DNA from 2 places in the Nostoc sp. PCC 7524 genome. Region 1 is predicted to be linked to the other one. Evidence: predicted binding sites of a transcription regulator. Region 1 holds the regulator's gene; the other holds the start of a gene.
What was found. Region 1 encodes HrcA, which represses chaperone genes, less so after heat shock. Its sites were predicted from a motif close to TTAGCACTCNNGANTCNNGAGTGCTAA; they were not measured.
Positions count from the first base shown of each region.

Region 2: a site for HrcA is predicted at 1,841-1,867, ahead of groL (chaperonin GroEL). Genes of this name have one in related genera too.

Region 1 covers NC_019684.1:1,528,967-1,532,161, forward strand. Annotated here, with positions in the region: gene NOS7524_RS06290 (c-type cytochrome) at 1-14, shown strand, start outside; gene NOS7524_RS06295 (DOPA 4,5-dioxygenase family protein) at 1-352, opposite strand, end outside; gene NOS7524_RS06300 (hypothetical protein) at 405-1,085, opposite strand; gene hrcA (heat-inducible transcriptional repressor HrcA) at 1,098-2,195, opposite strand; gene NOS7524_RS06310 (rhodanese-like domain-containing protein) at 2,657-3,016, opposite strand.
Region 2 covers NC_019684.1:11,412-14,606, reverse strand. Annotated here, with positions in the region: gene groL (chaperonin GroEL) at 135-1,808, opposite strand; gene NOS7524_RS00060 (MraY family glycosyltransferase) at 1,967-3,046, shown strand; gene fabG (3-oxoacyl-[acyl-carrier-protein] reductase) at 3,062-3,195, opposite strand, start outside.

The DNA of each region.
Region 1 (3,195 bases):
TGGAGAGTTTATAACCTTGTAGGCAGTTGATATTCAGTTCCTGCTTATTTCCTAGCCATAGAGCGTGTGCTGTATGGTCTGTGACATCATCACCCGTCTCAGGGTGGACGAGAATATCTAACCCCTCACGGTTCAGCATTAGCCAAGGTACGACTTGAGGAAATTGGTTTGGTGAGAAGGCGACTTGATACATGGATTTTGGATGTGGCCCAATAGGCTGATCATGCCAGCGTCCAAGCTGCACTTCAAATCTAGCCCCTAATCCTTCCCGTATCCTATCGGCAATTTCACGAGTCTCGGTATCGTAGTAAACATGAGCGTGAAACCCAGTGATGATGCTGTTTTCTTTCATTACCGTTTTTGCTGAGTTGATCGAATCAGAATTTCAGTCAGTTTCTTGAAAATTAACTTGTGATTGATTGTTGCTGACTGGGTGTTAACTCTACACTGATTTCTGGCAACGAGGGACGGACAGACAAATAAATCAAGGGGCCGAATAGGGGAATGAGAGCAAATAACCAGAAAACCTGCTGATTTTGCCAGTCACGACGCACCATATCATCTCTCAATAATGCCGGAAATAATAGGCAAAGTAGGCAAAAATCTAGACTCATGACATGGATAAAGCGGCTAGTTTGCCACTGTTGGATAAAGTTATGCCAATCTCCTTCACGTAAACCATAAGTGACTAGAATCGTCGCCGCCACAGTGAGAACAATACCAGTCACACGGGAATCTAGCAGCTTAATCAAGGCGTTTTTTGACCCCATAAACTGTTGATTCGGTTCCCGTAAAGCTAAATAGGGTAATAAAGCAAATGCACCAACAGCAAAAGATGCAGTCGCAAATAACCAAGCGGGTAGTTTTTGCCCTCTGCCATCAATAAATAGTAATGCACTATAAATCATAGGCCAGATACCCATGAGGTTGAATAGTGCTATGACTAAGGGATTAATACCTTGCCACTGACCAATAGACAGATTTTTAATTAGCTCCCAGGTATCGGGACTATCGGTCGGCGCAAACACAAAAGCATAAATGATGAATCCTAGCCACAGCACCCCAAAGGCAATTTTTCTGACCATGATTTGATGTAATTAACTGAAGGCTTCTGAGAGATAATCAGCCGCAGCCGTGACAACTGCGATCGCACTTTCGTAATCAAGGCGTGTTGGCCCCAAAACTCCCACACTCCCTAATGGGACTGCACCTCGGCGATAGGTAGAAGAAATCAAGGTACAAGTACGTATCGGTTCTAATGGGTTTTCTGAGCCAATACGCACCGTTACTTTTGGTTTGTTCGTATCTTCCGCCTCTGGCTCCTCAAAGATTAATCGCCATAGTTGCTCTTGTTCTTCTTCCAATAGTTGAATAATTGTTTGCACTTGCTGGAGTTGAGAAAATTCTGGCTGACGCAAAACCTCGGCTACACCCCGCACCATAATCTGTGTCGCGGTTGGTGCTTGTGTGCGGTGAGCTAGTTCTGCTACAGAATCTTTCAGGAACTCCCCATAAAGTTGAAATTCCCGATCTAACTGACTCCAGTCTAAGTTGCTGATTTCTAACAGACTTTGACCCCGTAAGTGACTATTCAAAAAGTTAGAAACAATCTGCAACTCCCGATCAATTACTTCTGGATCAGGTTTTGTTTCTTGTCTGGTTGGGGGCAAATCCATCAGCTTAGAATGGGTTTCATAACCATCCATCACCACAATTAGCATGATCCGTCCCGCTTCAATCTGCATTAATTGCAGATGTCGCACAACGGCTGTATTGGTTTGCGGCATGGTAATCAAGCTAATACACCCACTCAAGCTAGCTAAAATCTGTGCTGCTCCTTGCAAGAGAATCTCTAAGCTCCAATCTTCCCAGTGAAGACGCTCTTGAAGTGACAATTCTACCTTTTTTGTCAGGGCTTCCGTTCGCGTAGCGTCTCGCCAAGAGGGTGTAATTAGCTGGTCAACATAAATGCGATAACCTGAGTCAGAAGGTACTCGTCCGGCAGATGTATGTGGTTGGTACAATAACCCAGATTTTTCTAGTACGCCCATCACATTGCGGATTGTGGCTGAACTAACACCCAGGTCGTACTCCTCGACCAAAGCTTTTGAACCAACAGGCTCTGCCGTAGCTATGTAATGACGTACCGTTGCCCAAAGTATATGCTGTTGTCGATTTGTCAACTGGACTTGCATAGGGTTTCTTTGACAGAAAGCAAACTTTTAATCAAGGTTTGAAAAGATTATTTGAATTAAATGCAAATAAATTAACAATAGTTAATTAAAATCATTAAATATCTAACTCTATTGTAACGACTAACATTACAGTCTTAATCCCACATTTTCGTCTAGCAGGGGTTTAAAGAAAAAATATTGATTTAAAGATGTTATTAAGTTTCTCAGTATTATCCCATAATTATATTAAATAAATTGTATTTGAAGATACTTATTTTTAGTTGATAATTTAGCCTTATTTATGGTATTGCCCATCTCCAGGGAAAATACAGTCTCTATTCACAGTGCTGTTAGTGATAGCGCGGCGTTTAGCCGATGCTGTTACTTAGTAGGGCGCGTCAATACGAATAATTTCTAGGTATTTCCAGGTTTTGTCTGACTGACGCACCCTACATAGGGGATATTTTTTGATTTGGAAGTCCCTAATACTGGGGAATTGAACGGTCAACTAAGATAGAGTAAGCATCAATACCGCCCGAAATATTTTTGACATTGGTGAAACCTTGAGCAAGTAACCACTGGCACATTTGGGCAGAACGGATGCCATGATGACATAGTACAAGAGTTTCAGCATGAGGATTAAGCATAGCCGGAACTTGATCTGCCCACTGGGAAAACTCACTCAGAGGCAGATTTACAAAGCCATTAATACTAGCAAGTGATAATTCTTGGGGTTCACGTACATCTATTAACTGAATACTTGCATCATTTTCAGCCAGACGTTGTGCTAGTTCCTCTACACTAATTTGAGAGATGGGTTGACCAGAAATATTCCCTGTCATGTGGTTTTGATAAACAGTCCAATATCATTTATGGTGACAGAAAACCTGGAACCTAGCATAAGTAATCTTGCTTAAAAGCGCCCTACCAGGGGGAAGGCAATAGGCAATAGGCAACAGGTAACAGGTAACAGGTAACAGGTAACAGGTAACAGGTAACAGGTAACAGGTAACAGGTAACA
Region 2 (3,195 bases), 1.5 Mb from region 1:
TCCCTAGGTTCATCTGCTTTCAGCAGGCGATCGTGGGGAAGTTGCCCCTAGTGTTTGGGGATAGATGATAGATGATAGGTGACAGGTTACAGGTGACAGAGTGAGGAATACCCTATTCCCTGTTCCCTGTTCCCTTAGAACATCCCCATGCCGCCCATGCCGCCCATGCCGCCCATGCCGCCCATGCCACCCATGCCGCCCATACCGGCATCAGCAGGCATTGCAGGTTTCTTCTCTGGTTTTTCTGCAATGATCGCTTCGGTGGTTAAAACCATACCAGCAATTGAAGCAGCGTTTTGCAAAGCTGAACGGACAACTTTAGCAGGATCGATAATACCCGCAGCAATTAAGTCTTGGAATTCTCCGGTAGCAGCGTTGTAACCCATGTTAAATTCACTGTCTCTGACTTGGGAGACAATGACAGAACCTTCTGCACCGGCATTGTTAGCAATTTGACGCAAAGGAGCTTCTAAAGAGCGTTTGATGATATCCGCGCCAATTTTTTCTTCTCCGTCCAGGCTATTCTTAATTTCGTCTACTTTCTTGGACAGGTGAATTAAGGTTGTACCACCACCAGGAACAATACCTTCTTCTACAGCCGCCTTGGTAGCGTTGAGTGCGTCTTCAATCCGCAGCTTGCGGTCTTTGAGTTCGGTTTCTGTGGCTGCGCCGACTTTAATTACTGCTACACCGCCAGCTAGCTTGGCAATGCGTTCTTGTAGTTTCTCTTGATCGTATTCAGAATCAGTTTCTTCCAACTGCTTGCGAATTTGAGCAATCCGCTTTTGGACTTCAGGCTTGACAGCACTACCAGCAACAATAGTGGTATTTTCTTTGTCAATGGTGATTTTACGAGCAGTTCCCAACATTTCCAAAGTAGCTGTATCTAAGCTCAGACCAATTTCTTCGGAAATCATTTGTCCATCGGTGAGGATGGCTATGTCTTGCAACATGGCTTTGCGGCGTTCGCCAAATCCGGGGGCTTTAATTGCCGCCACAGTCAGCACACCCCGCGCTTTGTTAACTACTAAAGTAGCTAAGGCATCTCCTTCTACATCTTCAGCAATAATCAGCAGAGGTTGACCTAAACGGGCAATCTTTTCTAAAACAGGAACTAACTCTTGGATGCTGCTGATTTTCTTGTCGGTGATCAGGATGCGAGCGTTTTCAAACTCTACCGTCATCCGTTCGTTGTTGGTGACGAAGTAGGGGGAAATGTAACCTCTATCAATCTGCATCCCTTCTACTACTTCTAATTCGGTGGTGAGGGATTTAGATTCTTCAACGGTAATTACACCGTCTTTGGTGACTTTTTCCATTGCTTCGGCAATCATTTGGCCGACTTCTTCATCGTTACCAGATGAAACAGTGGCAACTTGAGCGATCGCACTGCCTTCTACTGGTTTGGCTACCTTAGCAATTTCTGCTACAAGTGCTTCAGTAGTTTTATCAATGCCACGCTTTAAACTCACGGGGTTGCTACCAGCTGCCACGTTCTTCAAACCTTCTTTAATCAAGGCTTGGACTAAAACAGTAGCAGTGGTTGTCCCATCTCCGGCAACATCTTTGGTTTTAGATGCTACCTCTTGGATGAGTCTGGCACCAGTATTTTCTAAAGGATCTTCTAATTCAATTTCTTTAGCGACAGTGATACCATCGTTAACAATTTGGGGTGTACCAAATTTTTTTTCTAAAAGTACGTTGCGACCTTTTGGCCCCAAGGTGATTTTCACAGCATCAGCTAGGGCGTTGACACCCCGTTCTAAGGCTCGCCGTGATTCTTCATCAAATGAAATAATCTTTGCCATGTTTCCTTTCTCTAGCGGTTCCATTAGACAATTTAGCACTCACAGGTTCAGAGTGCTAAGTACCCAAGCTAAACAGATCACATCTGAAAATCAAAAAAATTGATTAATATACACTTGATGCTCATGTAGGATACTGGCAGTAATGGTTAAATCGGGAGATGAATTTCTACGACTCCCTTAAGTCTATTGGCATTGCTAACCCTAGCGGTTCCGGCTGGTTGGCAGTAGCATTTACGTTTATCTTGGCTTGGTTGGTAACTTGGCGTTTAATTCCCACAATTCGTAAATTCGCTTTGCGGGTAGGTTGGGCTGACCAACCAAACGCCCGAAGACTCAACCAAGAACCATTGCCGAATGCAGGCGGTTTAGCTATTTATGCGGGAGTAATTGCCGCATTGGTACTAGCTAGCCTTTTGAGACCCATTGAACTGCAAAATGTCTTAGCTCAGGTACTGACTATTTTACTGGGAGGTTCAATCCTAGTCTTGGTCGGCTTTATTGACGATCAGTTCGGATTACCCCCCTCTGTACGGTTATGGGCGCAGATTATTACGGCACTGTTACTGTTTGCTAATGGTATTAGTGTTGATGTTGTTCTAGGTACGCCTATTGACTCAATTCTCTCGATGTTATTGACGGTGCTGTGGATCGTGGGGATTACCAATGCTGTCAACTTAATGGATGGGATGGATGGCTTGGCTGGAGGAATTAGCTTTATCACTGCCATGAGTTTACTAGGAGTCGCTGCCCAGTTTCCCAATCGGGCTGCGGCTATCTTAGTGTTGGCAGCCTTGGGGGGTGCAGCCTTGGGCTTTTTGCGCCATAACTTCCACCCCTCAAGGATTATCATGGGTGATGCCGGAGCCTACTTCTTTGGTTATGTGCTGGCTGCTACCAGTATTTTAGGTAATCTGCAACGGAATACCATTTATGCTCTAGGCCCCGCAGTTTTATTTCTGCTGTTACCTGTACTAGATACTACACAAGTGTTTGTCAGACGGCTGTTAGCAGGTAAAAACCCGCTCAGTACCCCTGGTAAAGACCACTTACACCATCGTCTCCTGGCTTGGGGATTTTCTCAACGCCGTGCAGCACTTACTTTATGGTCAATTACCTTAGTTTGTAACCTGCTGGCTATGAGAATCCAAGGTATGAGTGCCGCCGTGATTGTTGCCACTACCAGTGGGATTATTATCCTCCTCGGCTTTACTGTTTGGCACAAACTCCGTAACAGTTGATTTTGCCATCAAGAATTACATCACCATGCCACCATCGACATTAAACACTTGTCCAGTAATGTAAGCAGCAGCCGGATCAGCAGCCAGGAAGCGCACCATCCCAGCAATTTCTTCTGGTTGACCGTAGCGACCTAGAGGAATATATTTGA